4 regions of the Citrobacter farmeri genome follow, and region 4 is predicted to be linked to each of the others. Evidence: predicted binding sites of a transcription regulator. Region 4 holds the regulator's gene; each other region holds the start of a gene.
The links. The regulator PurR, encoded in region 4, represses purine synthesis genes. The targets are predictions, from matches to a motif close to CANGCAAACGTTTGCNTG.
Positions count from the first base shown of each region.

Region 1: gltS (sodium/glutamate symporter) is a predicted target of PurR. The motif match lies at 4,174-4,191, and genes of this name have one in related genera.
Region 2: upp (uracil phosphoribosyltransferase) is a predicted target of PurR. The motif match lies at 2,168-2,185, and genes of this name have one in related genera.
Region 3: gcvT (glycine cleavage system aminomethyltransferase GcvT) is a predicted target of PurR. The motif match lies at 1,350-1,367, and genes of this name have one in related genera.

Region 1 covers NZ_CP077291.1:4,714,611-4,720,445, reverse strand. The annotation lists gene I6L53_RS22290 (PTS transporter subunit EIIC) at 1-686, opposite strand, end outside; gene I6L53_RS22285 (AsmA family protein) at 882-2,609, opposite strand; gene xanP (xanthine/proton symporter XanP) at 2,731-4,122, opposite strand; gene gltS (sodium/glutamate symporter) at 4,352-5,557, shown strand; gene recG (ATP-dependent DNA helicase RecG) at 5,603-5,835, opposite strand, start outside.
Region 2 covers NZ_CP077291.1:1,290,554-1,296,388, forward strand. The annotation lists gene purM (phosphoribosylformylglycinamidine cyclo-ligase) at 1-418, opposite strand, end outside; gene I6L53_RS05970 (6-phospho-beta-glucosidase) at 681-2,111, shown strand; gene upp (uracil phosphoribosyltransferase) at 2,293-2,919, shown strand; gene uraA (uracil permease) at 3,015-4,304, shown strand; gene I6L53_RS05985 (DnaA inactivator Hda) at 4,399-5,100, shown strand; gene I6L53_RS05990 (leucyl aminopeptidase family protein) at 5,190-5,835, opposite strand, start outside.
Region 3 covers NZ_CP077291.1:783,251-789,085, forward strand. The annotation lists gene ubiI (FAD-dependent 2-octaprenylphenol hydroxylase) at 1-1,007, shown strand, start outside; gene I6L53_RS23755 (hypothetical protein) at 1,081-1,131, opposite strand; gene gcvT (glycine cleavage system aminomethyltransferase GcvT) at 1,458-2,552, shown strand; gene gcvH (glycine cleavage system protein GcvH) at 2,578-2,967, shown strand; gene gcvP (aminomethyl-transferring glycine dehydrogenase) at 3,099-5,835, shown strand, end outside.
Region 4 covers NZ_CP077291.1:2,495,142-2,500,976, reverse strand. The annotation lists gene cfa (cyclopropane fatty acyl phospholipid synthase) at 1-610, opposite strand, end outside; gene punC (purine nucleoside transporter PunC) at 902-2,107, opposite strand; gene punR (DNA-binding transcriptional activator PunR) at 2,219-3,151, shown strand; gene purR (HTH-type transcriptional repressor PurR) at 3,148-4,173, opposite strand; gene cydH (cytochrome bd-I oxidase subunit CydH) at 4,467-4,556, shown strand; gene I6L53_RS11700 (MFS transporter) at 4,726-5,835, shown strand, end outside.

The sequences.
Region 1 (5,835 bases), 2.2 Mb from region 4:
GTTGGAATCAGGAATTTTTCGAAGAAGCCATACACGAAGACGCCTGCCACTCCGGCATTTTTCATGAAACTGGTTAATGCGGCGATGCCGTGCGTGATGAATGGCCAGAACCAGGTAAACGCAATGGCATAAAAGAGGATCACCGGCGTCATGGCGATTAAGGTTAGTTTCGCCCCACCGTACATCGAGAGTGCGCCAGGCAGCTCTATTTCAGAGACTTTATTGTGTACCCAGGCAATGGTGCAGCCGAGAATAATCCCTAAAAAGATCCCCATATCGACAACGACAAAGCCTAAAATTTGCGTTTGTCCGGTGCCATAATATTCGCCATTGACCTTTTCAGCGATGCCGTGAGTATATTCAAGCCAGGAGTGGTTCGCGCCCAAAAACATAATAAAGCACATGACGGCAACCAACGCGACTTCGGTTTTTTTATCTTTCGCCAGGCCATAGCTGATGCCGACACAGAAAAGCAGCCCCAGGTTACCGAATAATGGCCAGAAGGTATCACCGAGAAGTTGACCGATTTGATGTAAAAAGCTGGTTTCGGATATAAGCGTCGGGTTAGTTAATATTGAGCTTAAGGCCAAAATTAAGCCAATAACAGGTAAGAACAAGACCGCCCCGATCATTGCTCTGGAGAATCTTTGCATATCCGCCAGAATACGTTGACGTATTACAGACATGGCTATTCCTTTATTTTAGGTAGAGTGTTTGTAATTATTAAATAAGACTTCCAACCTCATCGTTATAACAACTCTCGATCGGGATGAAAACCTGTTGCGGGAAATAGGCACAAATAGCCGATAAATGAATACCTGTTTCGTTTTCACGGGGAGAAGGCTCCCGGAATGAGGTCATCCGGGAGCGGGGAGCGGAGATTACGGCGTAACGGGAGCGGGGGGCACAGGTTCGGTTGACGTCACTTCACCTGTGGAGACGACTCCGGCGTGCATGGTTTGCGTGACCTGCTGTTTATCTGCATTCATGGCGTGTAATTGTCCATTCACCGTGGGTTTCAGGGGCGCGTCAGCCTGCACCGTGCCACTGGCAGTCAGCTGAATATTACCGTCACCGGCGATCGGCAGTACCGGCCATCCCCATTCCTGTAGCACGTTCACCGGGACACCGCGGCCATTCAGGCTGACCTGCGTCTGGCGCGGTGGTAACTGCGACACGCTGGCAGTCGCCTCCAGAATCCCTCTTTCTGTGAAGGCGCTCAGTTCGCTGATGTTCACTGTGTTGGCGTTGGCTGCTAAAGACAAGGAAGGGCGGCGTACATCGACGCGGTTGAAGGTGGCAGCGGCGGCATTCAGGGTCGCATTTCCGCTCCAGACGCCCCATTGCTGGTTCTGGACCAGCCCCAGATTCGCGCCATAGCCATCCAGCGCGGTCAACTGCCACGGGAACGTCGGATCGATATCAATCACCAGATTGCGGCTGGCATTAAATTTCTTCAGCGTCAGGCTGTTCAGCCACGCCGGCAGCGGCTGCATCCAGCGTTGTTTCCAGTTTTCTGGCAGGGTGTACTCTATGCCCGCAATGGCGGCGTCATCGAGGATCAGGGCTTTACCTTCGCGCAGCCAGTTGCCGGAAGTCCTGACCATGCCGCCTTCCCAGCGGCTTGTGAACTGGCGCAGTGCGATACCTTGCGGTGAAAACTCCGCATTCAGAATGGGATCGAACAGGTGCAACGAGCCAAAAATGAACTCACTGGCATTCATTGATAACTTGCCTTCCTGCGTCTGCCAGTCGTCTTTGCTGAACGTCAGATTGCGCAGACTAAGGTCAAGGTCGGTAACCGCCCAATCCGGCCCCTGAAGACGCGCGTCGGTGACCTCCAGGCGATTAATCTGTAGTGACGGGATGGTATTAAGCGGCGCGAAAAAGCCGGCTAGTGATTTATCGCTTTGCAGTCGGATGTCGTTCAGTCGAAGATTCTCAACCATCCAACTGCCGTCGGCAAGGCGCTTTACCACACCGGTTAAGGCACCGCGCGCGATATCTGCGCCAATATTGCTTAATGTCACCTGTTCGTTGTCGATGCTGCCTTCAATCAAGACGTTGGCAGCAGGAACGTCATTCAGCGTCAGAGAGCCGGCGCTGAGCTGGATCTGCGCTTTTCTGCCGAGCACGTTGCCAGCTTCAGGCAGCCACGGGATGACGCCGCCATTCACCCGCTGGGCGCTCAGATCCCACTTACTGCCTGGACTGTTAAATGCCATATCCTGTAACTGCAGGCGATCGGCCTGGAAGGGAAACGGTGCCGTCTGAGGAGAAATATTCAGAGTGCCGTTTTGTAGCAGGATCGTATCGACATGTCGTGGATGCGTCAGCTGGCGAGTGCTCAGGCCAATATCAACCGTTTTTGCCACGAGCGTGGCTGGTTGGCCGTCGCGCCCAAAGGTGACGTTTTTCAGCAGGATATGCGAAGGAGAAGAAAAACGATGGTCCATCGCCTCAAAGGACAGTCGATAGTCGCTGTGCTCAGATATCCAGGTACTGATGTGTTCCGCGCCCCAGCGTGTTTGCAGCAGGAAATAGAGGCCGAGAATCACCACCAGAAGGGCGATCAGCACGTAGAGAATCAGCTTTCCAATAAATTTCATGGTCTTCCATCCTGCGAAGTGCACATAGTTGAGTTATGCACGATTTACGCGCAATCCTCAAGGCAGGAATCGTGAAAGAGTATGATAGCGACGGCGAAGTTGAATCACCGTCGCAACGTGTTTACTGCTTTTCAGGCGGGAAAATCAGATTCAGTACGATAGCGGTGATACCACCGGCAGCGATTCCGGAAGAGAGCAGGTTTTTCACCCAGTCAGGTGCGAACTGCAGGATCAGTGGCTGCTGAGAAACACCAAGACCGACTGCCAGCGACAGCGCAATAATCAGGATCGCGCGGCGATTCAACGGTTCGCGGGAAACGATACGCACGCCAGACGCCGCGATAGTCCCGAACATGACAAGCGTAGCCCCGCCGAGTACCGGCTCAGGAATATGCTGCACAAAACCACTCACTGCCGGAAACAGACCGAGTACGATCAGCATCAGCGCAACCACGAAGCCAACGTAGCGACTGGCCACGCCAGTCAACTGAATGACCCCGTTGTTTTGTCCGAAACAGGAGTTCGGGAAGGTGTTAAAGACTGCAGAGACGAATGAGTTCAGGCCGTTCGCCAGAACCCCCCCTTTCAGACGTTTCATATACAGTGGACCTGAAACGGGCTGTTCGGAAACGTCGGACGTTGCGGTGATATCGCCGATGGTTTCCAGTGAGGTGATCATAAATACCAACATCAGCGGCAGCAGCAGGTTCCAGTCAATGCCCAGACCGTAGTACAGCGGCGTCGGGACCATGATCAGTTCCTGGGAGGCTGGCGCGCTGTTTTCCGGCAGCATGCCCATGAACCACGCCAGAGCATAACCTGCAGCCATGGCGATAACCAGTGAAGCCACGCGCAGGTACGGATTTCGCTGACGGTTGAGCAGAATAATCAGCAGCAGCACAACGCCTGCCAGCATCAAGTTTTTAGGTGCGCCGAAGGTGTTGTCGCTCATTGCGGCATAGCCACCGCCGATAGACGTCAACCCCACCTGAATCAGCGACAGGCCGATGATCATTACCACCACACCTGAGACCAGCGGGGTGATAATTCGACGCGCGAGATGCAGGATGCGCGAGAGTACCATCTCTGTGCAACTGGCCAGCATCAGAGTACCAAACAGCGCCGCCATCATGGTGGGAACGTCTGCGCCACCGGTTTTTAGTGCCGTACCGCCCATAATCAGCGGTGCCACGAAGTTAAAACTGGTGCCCTGAATCGATAACAGCCCCGAACCTACCGGACCCCATGCTTTAATCTGAATAATGGAGGCCACGCCGGAGGCGAACAGCGACATACTGATAATGTGTTGCGTATCCTGAGCCGGTAACCCCAGCGCCTGACAGATGAGCAGCGCCGGCGTAATCACCGCAACGAACATTGCCAGCAGATGCTGACAGGCGGCAAACAGGGTTTGTGGAAGCGGCGGGCGATCTTCAAGACGATAAATCAGTTCGCTGTTTTGAGTCTGAGCAACCGGTTGCGCATTTTCGGACTCGAGGGTGTTAACAGACATCAGTGATAATCCCGTGATAGCAAAGCGGGCATTTTATCTGAGCAGAGGGTAAAAGCAAACGTTTGCGAGTGAACGTTCTTAATATTTAAAATAGATAAAATCACATTTTTATATAACTTTCCGCGCTTTTCTGCTTAAAATCCATGCCGAATTATCATTAAAAGCTAAAAATAGCCTCAGGAATAAGACATCGTGCGTAACTGATTCAGACGTACTCAAGGAGCTTTGTATGTTTCAACTCGATACCTTATCAACCCTCGTTGCCGCAACGCTGACGTTGCTGCTGGGGCGTAAACTGGTTCAGTCAGTCTCCTTTCTTAAGAAATACACGATTCCAGAACCTGTTGCCGGCGGGCTGCTGGTGGCGCTGGCCCTGTTGGTGCTGAAAAAGAGCATGGGTTGGGAAGTGAACTTCGATATGACGTTGCGCGATCCGCTGATGCTGGCATTTTTTGCTACTATCGGTTTAAACGCCAACATCGCCAGCCTGCGGGCAGGCGGTCGCGTAGTGGGGATTTTCCTGATCGTCGTGGTGGGGTTGCTGCTGATGCAAAACGCCATCGGCATTGGGATGGCCAGCCTACTGGGACTTGATCCACTGATGGGGCTGATTGCCGGCTCGATCACGCTGTCTGGCGGACACGGTACCGGCGCGGCCTGGAGCAAGTTGTTTATCGAACGCTACGGCTTTGCTAACGCGACTGAAGTGGCGATGGCGTGCGCTACTTTTGGTTTGATCCTCGGTGGTCTGATTGGCGGGCCTGTTGCGCGTTACCTGGTCAAACACTCGACGACACCGGACGGTATGCCTGACGATCAGGCGGTGCCTACCGCGTTTGAAAAACCGGACGTCGGGCGCATGATCACTTCTCTGGTACTGATCGAAACCATTGCACTTATCGCTATCTGTCTGACCGTCGGTCGGATTGTTGCGCAACTGTTGGTGGGAACGGTGTTTGAGCTGCCTACGTTTGTCTGCGTGCTGTTTGTCGGCGTGATTGTCAGTAACGGCCTGGCAGCGGTGGGCTTTTATCGCGTTTTTGAGCGCGCGGTGTCCGTTCTCGGGAACGTCAGCCTGTCGCTGTTTCTGGCCATGGCGTTGATGAGCCTGAAGCTGTGGGAACTGGCTTCACTGGCTCTGCCAATGCTGGCAATCCTGGTGGTGCAGTCCATCTTTATGGCGCTGTACGCGATAGTGGTGACCTGGCGGATGATGGGCAAAAACTACGATGCAGCCGTGCTGGCGGCGGGCCATTGCGGGTTTGGTCTGGGGGCGACGCCAACGGCAATTGCCAACATGCAGGCGATTACCGAGCGGTTCGGGCCTTCACATATGGCCTTTCTGGTGGTGCCAATGGTCGGTGCGTTTTTCATCGATATCGTCAACGCGCTGGTGATTAAGCTGTATCTGCTGTTGCCTATTTTTGCGCAATAACGAGAAGGTGCGGTGGTGATGAACCACTGCGCTTTTGCATCGCCATCAGGCGTTAGAATAGCGTTCTGTTTCCGGCATCCAACGCGCGATCAACGCCTTTGCCTCTTGTGGGTAACGTTCATGAATGTGACGTGCAATGCGCTGAACTTCCGGAATAATGGCCTGATCGCGCAGTAAATCTGCCACCTTAAATTCCGCATTCCCCGTCTGCCGCGTACCCAACAATTCACCGGGCCCGCGAATTTCGAGATCTTTTTGCGCAATCACAAAGCCATCGT
Region 2 (5,835 bases), 1.2 Mb from region 4:
CACCGACCAGCGCACAGCCGGACTGCAGACAACCTTCTGCGATCCCCTGAATCACACTGGCTGCGGTATCCACATCCAGTTTGCCGGTGGCATAGTAGTCGAGGAAAAACAGCGGTTCAGCACCCTGAACCACCAGGTCGTTGACGCACATCGCCACGAGATCGATACCGATGGTATCGTGACGTTTCAGATCCATCGCCAGACGCAGTTTTGTCCCTACGCCATCAGTGCCGGAAACCAGTACTGGTTCACGATATTTTTGCGGCAATGCGCACAGCGCACCGAAGCCACCCAGACCACCCATGACTTCCGGGCGGCGAGTTTTCTTCACTACGCCTTTGATTCGATCCACCAGAGCATTACCCGCGTCAATATCAACACCGGCATCTTTGTAGCTAAGAGAGGTTTTATCGGTCACTGCCTGGTTCCCCACGTTTTCTTACGGTAAAAGTAAAATTCGGCGCAATTCTAACAGGGAAAGCAAACGTTTGCGAGCCTGTGTTACATCCGTTTTTATCTGTCGAGTTTTGCAGCATTTTCTTCGCAATGCTTCGTTTTTATGACCTGAGCCACGAAAATGAAACCGGGTTCAGTTTCCTCCTTGAAAGCATGGATGGGATTGCTCAGTATCTTACTGAAACCGGTTTCTGTTTTGCCATTGCGAATCAACGAGGGAAACTATGTCTGGATTTAATGCGAATTTCATGTGGGGTGGGGCGGTTGCCGCTCACCAACTAGAAGGCGGCTGGCAGGAAGGAGGAAAAGGGGTTAGCGTTGCCGATGTGATGACGGCAGGAGCTCACGGTGTGGCGCGCGAAATCACCGATGGCGTTCTGCCAGGAAAAAATTACCCTAACCACGAAGCGATCGATTTCTATCACCGCTACAAAGAGGACATCAGGCTGTTCGCGGAAATGGGCTTTAAATGTTTTCGCACTTCCATTGCCTGGACGCGTATTTTCCCGCTTGGGGATGAAGCACAGCCAAACGAGGCCGGACTGAAATTTTATGATGATTTGTTTGATGAATGCCTGAAGTATGGCATTGAACCGGTGATTACCCTGTCGCATTTTGAAATGCCCTATCATCTGGTGACGGAGTATGGCGGCTGGCGCAATCGGAAGCTGATCGACTTTTTTGTCCGCTTTGCAAAAGTGGTCTTCACGCGCTATCAGCACAAAGTGAAGTACTGGATGACGTTTAATGAGATCAACAACCAGGCCAATTTCCATGAAGACTTTGCGCCGTTTACTAACTCCGGCCTGAAGTATCAGCCTGGCGAAGATCGTGAACCCGTGATGTACCAGGCCGCGCATTACGAGTTAGTGGCCAGTGCGCTGGCGGTGAAAGCCGCACGCGACATTAATCCGTCGTTACAGATCGGCTGCATGATCGCCATGTGTCCTGTCTACCCACTGACCTGCGCGCCGGACGATATGATGATGGCGATGAATGCCATGCACCGTCGCTACTGGTTTACCGATGTGCATGTCCGGGGAAAATATCCGCAGCATATCCTCAACTATTTTGCGCGCCGCGAGTTTGACCTCGATATTACAGAGGAAGACCGCGTTGCCCTGTCTGAAGGCTGTGTGGATTACATCGGCTTCAGCTACTACATGTCATTTGCCACTAAAGCGACGGACGATAATCCGCAGCTCGATTACGACGAGAGCAAAAGCCTGGTTTCCAACCCCTACGTACAGAAATCGGACTGGGGCTGGCAGATTGATCCGGTGGGGCTGCGCTATTCGCTGAACTGGTTCTGGGATCACTATCAGCTCCCGCTGTTTATCGTTGAGAACGGCTTTGGCGCGATCGATGTCCAACAGCCTGACGGCACTGTTGATGACAGCTATCGGATTGAATATCTGGCGGCGCATATTCGTGAGATGAAAAAAGCGGTAGAAGAGGATGGCGTGGATCTAATGGGTTACACCCCATGGGGATGCATCGACCTGGTCTCGGCGGGAACGGGAGAGATGAAAAAACGCTACGGATTTATCTATGTTGATAAAAATAATGACGGTAGCGGGACGCTGGCCCGGCGGCCCAAAAAATCTTTCGCCTGGTATCAGCAGGTGATAAAAAGCAACGGTGAATCCCTCTGATTTCAGCCACTTGATACACTGCCCCGCACGGAATGCGGGGCATGTTTTATACTCATCACCCAAACGTATACCACTTTGCTTGATCCAGGTCATGCATACGTTATGTTGCGTCAGAGAGGAAAAGCGGTATAATCCGGCGATTTTTTTGTGGTTGCCACTCGTCTGAGGAAAGGAGAAGAGTATGAAGATCGTGGAAGTCAAACACCCACTCGTCAAACACAAGCTAGGTCTGATGCGTGAAAACGATATCAGCACCAAACGCTTTCGTGAACTCGCCTCGGAAGTAGGCAGTCTGCTGACTTACGAAGCGACTGCGGGCCTGGAAACTGAAAAAGTGACCATTGAAGGCTGGAATGGTCCGGTCGAAGTCGATCAAATTAAAGGCAAAAAAATTACCGTCGTGCCTATCCTGCGTGCAGGTTTGGGGATGATGGACGGCGTGCTGGAAAACGTACCGAGCGCACGTATCAGCGTGGTCGGCATGTACCGTAACGAAGAGACCCTGGAGCCGGTTCCGTATTTCCAGAAGTTGGTTTCTCATATTGACGAGCGCATGGCGCTGATCGTCGACCCCATGCTGGCGACCGGGGGTTCCGTTATCGCAACCATCGATCTGCTGAAAAAAGCGGGCTGCAGCAGCATCAAAGTGCTGGTGCTGGTGGCGGCGCCGGAAGGCATCGCCGCGCTGGAAAAAGCGCATCCGGATGTGGAACTGTACACCGCATCGATCGACCAGGGCTTAAACGAGCACGGATACATTATTCCGGGGCTTGGTGATGCCGGCGATAAGATTTTTGGTACCAAGTAAGTGAATAACTAATAAATAGCCGACTTTAAGAGTCGGCTTTTTTTTGAATAAAACAACTCAACGACTCATAACAAACACACTCAGAGGAAAACACTATGACGCGCCGTGCTATCGGGGTGAGTGAAAGACCGCCGCTTTTACAGACAATCCCGCTTAGTTTGCAACACCTGTTCGCCATGTTTGGCGCAACCGTGCTGGTGCCAGTTCTGTTTCATATTAACCCGGCCACCGTTCTGTTATTCAACGGGATCGGGACATTGCTCTATCTCTTTATCTGTAAAGGAAAAATCCCGGCCTATTTAGGCTCAAGCTTCGCCTTTATCTCACCGGTTTTGCTGTTGCTGCCGTTGGGATATGAAGTGGCGTTGGGCGGTTTCATCATGTGTGGCGTGCTGTTCTGCCTGGTGTCTTTCATTGTGAAGAAAGCCGGTACGGGCTGGCTGGACGTTATGTTTCCTCCTGCTGCCATGGGCGCAATCGTTGCCGTCATTGGTCTGGAGCTGGCAGGTGTTGCCGCCGGTATGGCCGGACTGCTGCCAGCGGAAGGACAAACTGCGGATTCTAAGACCATCATTATCTCGATGGTGACGCTGGCGGTGACCGTGTTCGGCTCGGTGCTGTTCCGTGGTTTCCTCGCGATCATCCCTATCCTGATTGGGGTACTGGCAGGTTATGCGTTGTCGTTTGCGATGGGCGTGGTCGATACCACACCGATTGCCGAGGCGCACTGGTTTGCACTGCCGACCTTCTACACCCCTCGCTTTGAGTGGTTCGCTATTCTGACCATTCTGCCTGCGGCGCTGGTGGTGATTGCCGAACACGTTGGTCACCTGGTGGTGACAGCGAATATCGTCAAAAAAGATCTGGTTCGCGATCCAGGCCTGCATCGCTCGATGTTTGCCAACGGTCTGTCGACGGTGATTTCCGGCTTCTTTGGCTCCACCCCGAACACCACCTACGGTGAGAACATTGGCGTGATGGCAATCACGCGTGTTTACAGTACCTGGGTGATCGGCGGAGCGGCGATTTTTGCCATCCTGCTCTCCTGCGTCGGCAAACTGGCGGCGGCGATTCAGATCATCCCACTGCCGGTGATGGGCGGGGTATCATTGCTGCTGTATGGGGTGATCGGCGCGTCCGGTATTCGCGTGTTGATTGAATCGAAAGTGGATTACAACAAGGCGCAGAACCTGATCCTGACCTCCGTGATCCTGATCATCGGCGTCAGCGGTGCGAAGGTGCACATTGGCGCGGCGGAACTGAAAGGGATGGCGCTGGCGACAATCGTTGGGATCGCGCTGAGCCTGATCTTCAAGCTAATCTCTGTCCTTCGCCCGGAAGAAGTGGTGCTGGACGCGAAAGATGCGGATACGCCGCAGCAGTAAAAGGGATCCGGGCAGTGATGCTGCCCGGTTTCTAACACGACAGAATTCTGTGGTAAACTCATCGCGATTGAATGAAATCTGGATTGAGGTCTCTCTGAACACACCGGCACAGCTCTCTTTGCCACTTTATCTTCCTGACGACGAAACTTTCGCAAGTTTCTGGCCGGGGGATAACGCCTCTTTACTGGCTGCACTGCAAAACGTGCTGCGCCAGGAACATAGCGGATACATCTATCTTTGGTCACGTGAAGGCGCGGGTCGTAGTCATTTGCTGCACGCCGCCTGTGCTGAACTGTCTCAGCGTGGCGATGCGGTAGGCTATGTACCACTGGACAAACGCACCTGGTTTGTACCGGAAGTGCTCGACGGGATGGAACATCTGTCGTTAGTTTGCATCGACAATATCGAATGCGTCGCCGGAGATGAACTGTGGGAGATGGCTATTTTTGATCTCTACAATCGCATTCTGGAATCCGGAAAAACGCGGTTGCTGATCACTGGCGATCGACCGCCGCGTCAGTTAAAACTGGGGTTACCCGATCTGGCCTCGCGTCTGGACTGGGGACAAATCTACAAGCTGCAACCGCTGTCGGATGAAGACAAACTGCAGGCACTGCAGCTGCGCGCCCGACTGCGTGGATTTGAACTCCCGGAAGACGTGGGGCGTTTCTTGCTTAAGCGACTCGACAGAGAAATGCGCACGCTGTTTATGACGCTCGATCAGCTTGATCACGCGTCTATCACCGCGCAGCGCAAATTAACCATCCCATTCGTGAAAGAGATCCTGAAGCTGTAGCCGGAATACAAGGTTACGTATCACAGTAGGCCTGATAAGCGCAGCGCCATCAGGCATCCGCTGTCGAACAAATGCCGTAACGCCGGGGCTTACTTCTCAACTGCCAGCTCGTTAAACAAATGCTGCATCAGCAGTGGAATGGGTCTACCCGATGCCACGCTTCTCCCTCCTTCGCGCCACAACGCGGTACCGCTGATGTCCAGATGGGCCCACGGGATTGTCGGCGGACAGAAATGATGCAGCAGCCAGGCCGCAGAGGCGCTGATCGCGGCATTATTCGTGGGCGTATTACAGAGATCGGCAATGGCGCTTTCAGTCTGTTTCCGCAAGCGCGCATCAAGCGGTAAAGACCACACCTCATCGCCGCATTCTTTCCCTGCCCGGGGAAGTTGATCCCGCAGCAACTCATCCTGTGTCATCAACCCGCTCAACTCATACCCCAGTGCTTTCACCACCGCGCCGGTTAAGGTTGCCATATCAATGATATAACGCGCCTGTGGATGGCGTTGGCTGGTCCAGGCGATGGCGTCAGCGAGTACCAGTCGCCCTTCGGCATCGGTATTATTAATCTCCACCGTCATGCCATTGCAGGCGCGCGCCACATTGCCCGGTTGCATCGCACTCGGTCCGATGGCATTTTCTGCCAGCGCCAGTACGCCCATCATGCGCACCGGCAAATTTAACTCTGCTGCGGTAAGCAGCAGGCCCAACACATTTGCCGCACCGCACATATCG
Region 3 (5,835 bases), 1.7 Mb from region 4:
TCTGGTCAGACATTGTGGCTCGTCGCGCCAGTTGTTATCACGGGATGGAAGTGTGGGATAAAGACAGCTTTGGCCGTATTGAATTTGATGACCAAAGTATGGGTTACAGCCATCTGGGCCATATCGTGGAGAATGCGGTTATCCATTATGCGCTGTGGCAAAAAGCGCAGCAATCCTCCGATATCGCGCTGATGGCACCTGCCGAATTGCAGCAGGTGGCATGGGGCGAAAACGAAGTCTTCCTGACGCTGAAAGATGGCGCCATGCTCACGGCGCGTCTGGTGATAGGTGCCGATGGGGCAAACTCGTGGCTGCGCAATAAAGCGGACATTCCACTGACCTTCTGGGATTACCGGCATCATGCGCTGGTCGCGACCATTCGTACCGAAGAAGCACACGGTGCCGTTGCCCGTCAGGTGTTTCATGGTGAAGGTATCCTGGCGTTTCTGCCGCTCAGTGATCCGCATTTATGCTCCATCGTCTGGTCACTTTCCCCCGCAGAAGCTGAGCGCATGCAGCAGGCCAGTGCAGAGACCTTCAATCAGGCGCTGAATATCGCCTTTGATAATCGCCTGGGGTTGTGCAGCGTAGAGAGTGAACGCCAGGTATATCCGCTGACGGGACGCTATGCGCGTCAGTTCGCCTCGCATCGTCTGGCGCTGGTCGGCGACGCTGCGCATACTATTCACCCACTGGCTGGGCAGGGCGTGAACCTCGGCTTTATGGATGCAGCAGAACTGGTGGATGAACTCAAACGTCTGCATCGCCAGGGTAAAGACATCGGCCAGTACCTCTATTTGCGTCGCTATGAGCGAAGCCGTAAGCACAGCGCTGCGATGATGCTGGCGGGCATGCAGGGGTTCCGCGAGCTGTTTGCGGGAAGTCATCCGGCGAAAAAACTGCTGCGTGATATGGGGCTGAAACTGGCTGATTCCCTTCCGGGTGTAAAACCGCAACTTCTCCGTCAGGCAATGGGATTAAACGATCTGCCTGAGTGGCTTCGCTAAGAATTCACCTCGTTTAAAGAATTTGAGACCCGTCACATTTCCTTCTCCCGGCGACGTCGCCGGGGGGCTTTCCTCATTTGAAATAAACTAATTTCACCCTTCTTTTCGCATTATATTTTCTAATGTCGTGATTTTTTCATAACGCCAGTTTTGACATTTTTTTAGCGTTTAATGCCGTTATGTTCGTCATTTTAGTGGTGTTGATTGTCATTTGTCTGTGTTATTTGCGTATTACTTGGTTTTTTATGCTGATGATGTTTTGGCGGTTTTTAGTCATAAGCTAATGTGATGGTTAATTTTGTTTTATGGTTTAGTGTGGATTTCGGTGGTAAGTTCAGGGGCAAAGAGAACGTTTGCGTCGGGGCCCATGAGTGGCATCGATGCCGGGTTTCGTGGCGACAATTTTCGCCGTGAAAGGGTGGTCAGCCCCGCTTATTCAATGAGGACAAGATGGCTCAACAGACTCCTTTGTACGAACAACACACGCTATGCGGTGCCCGCATGGTCGATTTTCACGGTTGGATGATGCCGCTACATTATGGTTCTCAGCTCGACGAGCACCATGCGGTCCGTACCGATGCCGGGATGTTTGATGTGTCGCACATGACCATCGTCGATCTACACGGCAGTCGCACCCGGGAGTTCTTGCGTTATCTGCTGGCGAACGACGTGGCAAAGCTAACGAAAACCGGCAAAGCCCTTTACTCCGGTATGCTCAACGCCTCGGGCGGCGTGATAGATGATCTGATTGTTTATTACTTTACCGAAGACTTCTTCCGCCTCGTTGTAAACTCCGCCACCCGCGAAAAAGACCTCTCCTGGATTACCCAACACGCAGAACCTTATGCCATCGACATTACCGTGCGTGATGACCTGTCGCTGATTGCAGTGCAAGGGCCAAACGCGCAGGCGAAGGCGGCATCCCTGTTTACTGACGAGCAGCGCAAAGCCGTTGAAGGTATGAAACCGTTCTTCGGTGTGCAAACGGGTGACCTGTTTATCGCCACGACCGGTTACACCGGTGAAGCAGGCTATGAAATTGCGATGCCGAATGAAAAGGCGGCGGATTTCTGGCGTGCACTGGTAGAAGCGGGCGTACAGCCGTGTGGTCTGGGCGCGCGCGATACGCTGCGTCTGGAAGCGGGTATGAACCTGTATGGTCAGGAGATGGACGAGGGGATCACTCCGCTGGCGGCCAATATGGGCTGGACCATCGCCTGGGAACCGACTGACCGCGACTTTATCGGTCGCGAAGCGCTGGAAGTGCAGCGGGAAAAAGGCCACGAACAGCTGGTAGGTCTGGTGATGACCGAGAAAGGCGTTCTGCGTAACGAACTGCCGGTACGTTTCACTGATGCCCAGGGTAATCAACTGGAAGGCGTTATCACCAGCGGTACTTTCTCACCGACGCTGGGCTATAGCATTGCGCTGGCACGCGTGCCGGCGGGCATTGGCGAAACGGTCATTGTGCAGATTCGCAACCGCGAAATGCCGGTAAAAGTGACTAAACCTGTTTTTGTGCGTAACGGCAAAGCCGTTGCGTGATTCATCCTTTTCTGGAGATTGATTGATGAGCAACGTACCAGCAGAACTGAAATACAGCAAAGAACACGAATGGCTGCGCAAAGAAGCTGACGGCTCTTACACCGTTGGCATCACCGAACACGCTCAGGAACTGTTGGGCGATATGGTTTTTGTTGACCTGCCGGACGTCGGCGCGACCGTGAGCGCCGGCGACGACTGCGCGGTTGCTGAGTCCGTCAAAGCCGCTTCTGATATTTATGCGCCGATCGGCGGTGAAATCGTGGCTGTTAACGACGCGCTGAGCGACTCCCCGGAACTGGTGAACAGCGAGCCGTACGCCGGTGGCTGGATCTTCAAAATTAAAGCCAGCGATGAGAGTGAACTGGACTCTCTGCTGGACGCGACAGCGTACGAAGCTCTGCTCGAAGACGAATAAATACGCTTATGCCGGATGGCGCTTACGCTTATCCGGCCTACAGATCGCGCCCAGGCCCGGTAAGCGTAAGCGCTACCGGGCAAACCAGTCAGACAATCACGATTCACTGCACGTTTCAGGAACCATCGCCCATGACACAGACGTTAAGCCAGCTTGAAAACAGCGGCGCTTTCATTGAACGCCATATCGGACCGGACGCCGCGCAGCAGCAAGAGATGCTGAATGCGGTTGGCGCTGAGTCGTTAAATGCGTTGATCGGCCAGATTGTGCCGAAAGACATTCAGCTCGCGACCCCGCCGCAGGTTGGCGAAGCGGCGACCGAATACGCTGCGCTGGCAGAATTAAAGGCCATCGCCGGGCGTAACAAGCGCTTCACGTCATACATTGGCATGGGTTATACCGCCGTGCAGCTGCCGCCCGTTATCCTGCGCAACATGCTGGAAAACCCTGGCTGGTACACCGCTTATACGCCTTATCAGCCGGAGGTGTCGCAGGGGCGTCTGGAAGCGCTGTTGAACTTCCAGCAGGTAACGCTGGATCTGACCGGTCTGGATATGGCCTCCGCTTCGCTGCTCGATGAAGCTACCGCGGCTGCAGAAGCGATGGCGATGGCGAAACGCATCAGCAAACTGAAAAACGCGAACCGTTTCTTCGTGGCCGCGGATGTGCATCCACAAACGCTGGATGTTGTGCGCACGCGCGCAGAAACCTTTGGTTTTGAAGTGATTGTGGATGATGCGGCGAAAGTGCTGGATCACCAGGATGTGTTCGGCGTGCTGTTACAGCAGGTGGGAACCACCGGTGAAGTCCACGACTACAGCGCGCTGATGAGTGAACTGAAGTCACGCAAAGTGATTGTCAGCGTTGCTGCCGATTTTATGGCTCTGGTTCTGCTGACCGCACCGGGCAAACAGGGTGCGGACATTGTTTTCGGCTCTGCGCAACGTTTTGGTGTACCGATGGGCTACGGCGGCCCGCACGCGGCATTCTTCGCCGCGAAAGATGAATTCAAACGCTCCATGCCTGGCCGTATTATCGGTGTATCGAAAGATGCGGCGGGCAATACCGCGCTGCGCATGGCGATGCAGACTCGTGAGCAGCATATTCGCCGCGAGAAAGCGAACTCCAACATTTGTACCTCTCAGGTGCTGCTGGCGAATATTGCCAGTCTGTATGCCGTTTATCATGGCCCCGTTGGTCTGAAACGCATTGCGAATCGTATTCACCGTCTGACCGACATTCTGGCGGCAGGCCTGCAACAGAAAGGGTTGAAACTGCGCCACGCCCACTATTTCGACACGTTGTGCGTGGAAGTGGCGGACAAAGCGGCGGTGCTGGCGCGTGCGCAAGCGGCAGAAATCAACCTGCGCAGTGATATTCATAACGCGGTAGGGATGACGCTCGACGAAACCACCACCCGTGAAAATATCATGCAGTTGTTCAATGTTCTGCTGGGCGACAGCCACGGTCTGAACATCGACACGCTGGATAAAGAGGTGGCGCACGACAGCCGTTCCATTCAGGAAAGTATGTTGCGCGATGACGCTATCCTGAGCCACCCGGTATTCAATCGCTATCACAGCGAAACTGAGATGATGCGCTACATGCATTCGCTGGAGCGTAAAGATTTGGCGCTGAATCAGGCGATGATCCCGCTGGGTTCTTGCACCATGAAGCTGAACGCGGCGGCGGAGATGATCCCAATCACCTGGCCGGAATTTGCTGAACTGCATCCGTTCTGTCCGCCAGAACAGGCGGAAGGCTACCACCAGATGATCGGCCAGCTTTCTGACTGGCTGGTCAAACTGACCGGTTACGATGCGGTCTGCATGCAGCCGAACTCCGGCGCACAGGGGGAATACGCCGGGTTGCTGGCGATCCGTCATTACCACGAAAGCCGCAACGAAGGGCATCGTGATATTTGTCTGATCCCGGCCTCTGCGCATGGGACTAACCCGGCGTCTGCACAGATGGCGGGTATGCAGGTAGTAGTGGTGGCCTGTGATAAAAACGGCAATATTGATCTCAGCGATCTGCGTAACAAAGCCGGTCAGGCGGGCGAAAACCTTTCCTGCATCATGGTGACCTATCCGTCCACTCACGGTGTTTACGAAGAGACTATCCGTGAAGTGTGCGAGATCGTGCATCAGTTCGGTGGTCAGGTTTATCTCGATGGCGCAAACATGAACGCTCAGGTGGGCATCACCTCTCCGGGCTTTATCGGTGCTGACGTTTCACACCTTAACCTGCATAAAACCTTCTGTATTCCGCACGGTGGTGGCGGTCCGGGTATGGGACCCATTGGTGTGAAATCGCACCTGGCACCGTTTGTACCGGGACACAGCGTGGTGCAAATTGAAGGAATGCTGACCCGTCAGGGCGCGGTCTCTGCTGCACCGTTCGGCAGTGCATCGATTCTACCGATCAGCTGGATGTACATCCGCATGATGGGCGCGGAAGGGCTGAAGCAGGCAAGCCAGGTAGCGATTCTGAATGCCAACTACATCGCCAGCCGCCTGAAAGACGCGTTCCCGGTTCTGTATACCGGTCGCGATGGTCGCGTGGCGCACGAGTGTATTCTCGATATTCGTCCACTGAAAGAAGAGACAGGCATCAGTGAACTGGATATTGCCAAACGCTTGATCGACTACGGCTTCCACGCGCCAACCATGTCGTTCCCGGTTGCGGGTACGCTGATGGTTGAACCAACGGAATCTGAAAGCAAAGTGGAACTGGATCGCTTTATCAACGCCATGCTGGCGATTCGCGCAGAAATTGACAGCGTGAAAGCGGGTGTCTGGTCGCTGGAAGATAACCCCCTGGTTAATGCGCCGCATACCCAGAATGAGCTGGTGGCAGAGTGGAATC
Region 4 (5,835 bases):
TCTGCTGTTCGGCGGAAATGGTCACACCAACCACGCTGACGCCGTACTTCGTCGCCATATAGTGCGATAAACCGCCCCAACCACAGCCAATATCCAACACGCGCATTCCTGGTTGTAGCTGCAACTTCTCGCAGATTAACCGCAGTTTAGCCTGCTGCGCCTCTTCAAGAGTGTCAGCATCCTTCCAGTAAGCGCAGGAATACTGCATATACGGATCGAGCATGCGACTGAACAGATCGTTACCGAGATCGTAATGCTCTTTACCCACGATCCACGCCCGTTTTTTATTTTGTAAATTAAACAGGCGAGCGCCGGCGATGCGGAGGGTATCTTTGAAATGATGCGGAAGTTGGTTTTCAAGTCCTGCGCGCAGGACTTTGCTAAAAAACTGGTCCAGCCGATCGCACTCCCACCAGCCATCCATATAACTCTCACCCAGGCCGAGCGACCCCTCTTGTAAAACGCGTTTGAAAAAATCGGGGTTTTTGACGCGTATATCTGCTGGTGAAGAGCCGTTGATGGCGATGCCCGCGCGGCTTAACAATTCGTTAGTGATACGGTACCAGTCGTCATCCGGTACGCTGACTTCTTCTATACACGATGAACTCATAGTTTCTCCATCACTGGTCGGTGATCAGAACCTTAAAACAGCGTAGACGCTTTTTGGGCTTTATGAGAAATCTCGCGGGGTCATTCCGCGAGTCTATTATCCGACGTAGAACAGAGGAAGGGAGAACCCCTTGCCGAAAAGGCCATCCATGGTGAACCGGGAACGCTCCGGTTCCCGTTAACACATAATAATTATCGTAATTTTAACAACCGAAATTTAGTATAGGCCTCAAAAATTGATGATACAACCAAAAATTGTTAGTCGACTAATTAACGGCGAATGTGAGTGATATCAATGAGATTCGCTATGGGCAATCCCGCGATCTTCATGCTGCTCGCTGGCGTCTGAGGGCTGCAGTTGCATCTTGTAGCCCACTCCGGCCAGGACGACCGTCGACAGCATCACGCTGGTTGTGGTCAGCAGCGGTGTGCTGATAAGCCAGGAAACCACCAGGCTTGCCAGGAAGCACAGACCCAATTGCAGGGTATTTTGCAGGGCAGCGGCACGCCCCGTTGCCTGTGGGAACGGGCGCAGCGCCTGGGCGACCACAATCGGATAAATAGCGCCATTGGCTATCGCCATCACGCAGAAGGGGATCAGGATCTCCGCAAGCGTGATGTGATGAATAAAGCTTGCGGCCCATGTCGCCACCACGCTAAGCGCATAGATAACCAGCAGCCAGGGCAGAAGCTGTTGCCCCTGCCATTTTTGCAGCGCGGCGCGACAACCGTAGCCGCCAATCAGAAAGGCGATGGTCTGCGGCACATAGCTCAGGCCAATCACCGCCGGGCTGTAGCCCATTTCACTCAGAATAAACGGCGAGCCGGTCAGCCACGCAAAGAAACTGGCAGAACACGCCGCGTAAATCAGTACGTTGCCGCGATACGTTTTCGCGCGCAGCAGTGTGGTGAAGGTCAGTTTATCTTTACTGTCGTCGCGCGCCCGGGAAGTCGGTTTTAAAAACAGTGCAGGCACCATCAGCAGCAGCGTGATGATAAACAGCGTGGCAAAGATCGCCTGCCAGGAAAGATGGGTCAGGATCCAACTTCCTAATAACGGCGCCAGTGCAGGGGACAGCCCGACCAGCGGCATGATCGTCGCGAAAATGCGATTAATTCTGTGCGAAGGATAGTAATCGGTGACCAGCGCCTGCCAGATGACTGTCGCCGCACAGACACCCACTGCCTGAATAAAGCGCAGAACCAACAATCCCGTCGCGCTTTCGACCCACAGCATACCCAGGCTACCGAGGGCGAAGATGGACAGACCCAGTAGCAGGATCGGTTTACGGCCATAGCGGTCCGAGAGCGGTCCCCACAGCAGTTGCGCGACGGCAAAGCCCGCTAAAAAAAGACTCAGGCTGGCGCTGACGGCAGATGCCGGTGTTTGCAGGTCAGATTGAATGGCGGCAAAAGCGGGCAAATACATGTCGGTTGCCAGAAAACCCAACACGCTGAGTCCTGCCAGCCAGACTAAAAACCCTTTTCCTGGTTGCATAGTTGTTCTCTAATTTTAATGAATGACACTGGCGCAGAGTGTAGGGAGTGAATTTCGGCTTGTGAAACGGTAATATTTGTTTATTGCATTCAAAAATTTTGTAGGCAGATTATGTGGTCAGAATATGCGCTGGAAGTGGTTGATGCCGTAGCGCGCAACGGTAGTTTCAGTTCCGCCGCTCAGGAGTTGCACCGGGTGCCCTCGGCGGTCAGCTATACGGTCCGCCAACTGGAAGAGTGGCTGGCGGTTCCGCTCTTTGAACGTCGTCACCGCGATGTCGTGCTGACCCCGGCGGGAGCCTGGTTTTTGAAAGAAGGTCGCTCTGTCATCAAAAAAATGCAGATCACGCGCCAGCAGTGTCAGCAGATCGCCAACGGCTGGCGCGGACAACTTCCCATCGCAGTGGACAATATCGTGCGCCCGGAGCGTACGCGACAGCTGATTGTCGATTTTTACCGCCACTTTGATGACGTGGAGTTGCTGGTCTTTCAGGAGGTGTTCAACGGCGTCTGGGACGCGCTGTCAGATGGCAGGGTTGAACTCGCTATCGGCGCAACCCAGGCGATCCCGGTCGGAGGACGATACACCTTCCGCGATATGGGCAAGCTGAGCTGGTGTTGTGTCGTTGCCAGCACACATCCGCTGGCCGCCATGAGCGGGCCTCTCAGTGATGACACGTTGCGCAACTGGCCGTCACTGGTACTGGAAGATACCTCCCGCACGCTGCCGAAACGCGTGACCTGGTTGCTGGACAACCAGAAGCGGGTGGTGGTTCCGGACTGGGATTCCTCCGCGACCTGTATCAGCGCCGGGCTTTGTGTCGGTATGGTGCCGACGCATTTTGCCAAGCCGTATCTCAATAAGAGACAGTGGGTGGCATTGAACCTGGAGAACCCTTTCCCGGATGCGGGGTGTTGCCTGACCTGGCAGCAGAATGATATGTCACCCGCGCTAATCTGGCTGCTTGACTATCTGGGAGACAGCGAAACGCTGAACAAAGAGTGGTTGCGGGAGCCTGACGAGACTCCCGCAGAAGACGTTTAGCGACGGTAGTCGCGGAAAGGACCATCCGCAACGGAGCGACGCTCCACCAGGCGCGGGTGGACCTCAATGGACTGCGACTCTTCGCGCTTATTGACGATACGGTCCAGCAGCATGTTAAAGGCTGTCTCACCCAGGGAATCTTTAGGCTGGTGGATGGTGGTCAATGCTGGCGTAAAGAAGCGGGCGTTGCGCACATTGTCATAGCCGATCAGCGATACGTCCTGCGGTACGCGAAGGCCCATCTCATCGGCGGCACAAAGGGCACCCATTGCCATAATATCGCCGCCACAGAAGACCGCCGTTGGGCGATGCGCTTGCGACAAAATTTGCTGCATGGCGCGGTAGCCGGATTCAGGCTCGAAGTCGCCCTGTACAATCCAGTTCTCTGGCACTTTAATCAGCGCTTCATCCATCGCTTTCATAAAACCGGCCAGACGGCCAGCGCCCGTATTGCGTTCCATCAGCCCCGGAATCACACCAATTTCACGGTGTCCGCGTTCGACCAGGTAGCGGCCAGCCATATAACCGCCTTCAAAGGCGTTATCAATTACGGTATCGGTGAAGTCGGCTTTGGCTTCGCCCCAGTCCATAACCACCATCGGGATATGACGATACTCTTCCAGCATCGAAAGCAGGGGATCGGGATATTCGGAACACATCACCAGCAGACCATCAACGCGTTTTTGCGCCATCATGGACAGATAGGCACGCTGTTTTTCCAGATTGTTCCAGACGTTACCAAGGATCAGGGTATAGCCCTTCTGGAAGCAGTTCTTCTCAACCGCTTCAATAATTTCGGCAAAGTAGGGGGCTTCGCTGCTGGTCGCCAGCAAACCGATAGACTTGGTATGGTTTACCTTCAGGCTACGGGCAACAGCGCTGGGGGAATAGTGCAATTCTTTGATTGCCGCCCACACTGCATTGCGTGTTTCTTCAGCGACGAAACGCGTTTTGTTAATTACGTGTGATACGGTTGTAGTGGAAACGTTTGCGCGTTTCGCTACATCTTTAATTGTTGCCATTAAATCTCACTCCAGACCCAACCTGAACATTAAAATACGCAAGTAAACGTTTGCCTTTACTCATCCTGTGCGCAACATCGTGGGTGCGGCATGACGGGAAAACGCCACAGAGCGTCAGGAAGGGGTCAATGGCCGGTACGCTAATCAAGTAAGCGTCGAATTTTGGCTGATCTTAACGAAAAGGGGAAGTATTAAAAGCACATATCACTCTAAATCGTGGGAGATTTTTGCACTCAAGTGTGCAAAAATGCGCTATATCACTTTTTGTGTGGGAATAAAAAGGAGAAAAGTTGATGAGCACCGATCTGAAATTTTCATTAGTGACCACGTTTATTGTTCTGGCTTTAATCGTTGCTGGCGGTCTGACAGCGGCAATGCATTGATTTCCCCTCGGGGGAGTGTCTGCTCCCTCGAACCTCCTGCCATATTGTTATTGAATCTGCAAAAGTCTTTTGTATTTTTGTTAACTTCTCTTTTTTTGTGATTGATGTCATGCTTTTGACTCTTAGTTAAGCATCGCGATCCGTCGCGAAGAGCCGGAGTCATCACTGCATGAAAATTAATTATCCGTTACTGGCGCTGGCTATCGGCGCATTCGGCATCGGCACGACCGAATTCTCGCCGATGGGGCTATTACCCGTCATCGCGCGTGGTGTCGATGTGTCTATTCCTGCGGCTGGTATGCTGATTAGCGCCTATGCGGTCGGCGTGATGGTCGGCGCACCGCTGATGACGCTGCTGCTGTCACATCGCGGGCGACGTAATGCGCTGATTTTTCTGATGGCTATCTTTACGCTTGGTAACGTGCTCTCGGCGATTTCTCCGGATTACACCACACTGATGCTGTCACGCATTTTAACCAGCCTTAACCACGGCGCGTTCTTCGGCCTGGGTTCCGTTGTGGCAGCCAGCGTGGTGCCGAAGCACAAACAGGCCAGCGCCGTTGCCACGATGTTTATGGGGCTGACCATCGCCAACATCGGCGGCGTTCCGGCGGCGACCTGGCTGGGTGAAACCATCGGCTGGCGAATGTCGTTCATGGCAACCGCGGGTCTGGGCGTGATTTCAATGCTGAGTCTCTTTTTCTCGTTGCCGAAAGGCGGTGCCGGGGCGCGACCGGAAGTGAAAAAAGAGCTCGCGGTGTTAATGCGTCCTCAGGTGCTTTCTGCGCTGCTGACCACCGTGTTGGGGGCGGGCGCAATGTTTACGCTGTATACCTATATTTCACCCGTCCTGCAAAGCATCACCCATGCCACTCCGGCCTTTGTTACCGGGATGCTGGTTCTGATCGGCGTGGGCTTTTCCATTGGTAACTACCTCGGTGGCAAACTGGCCGATCGCTCGGTTAACGGTACGCTGAAGGGCTTTTTGCTGCTGCTGATGATGATTATGTTGGCCATCCCCTTGTTGGCACAAAATGAACTGGGGGCGGCGATCGGTATGGTGGTATGGGGGGCGGCGACTTTTGCGGTAGTGCCTCCGCTGCAAATGCGCGTCATGCGTGTGGCTCATGAAGCGCCTGGCCTCTCATCTTCTGTGAACATTGGTGCGTTTAACCTTGGGAATGCGCTGGGCGCCGCCGCCGGTGGGGCCGTCATTTCAGGCGGGTTAGGCTACAGTTTTGTTCCGGTCATGGGGGCGATAGTGGCAGGTATGGCGCTG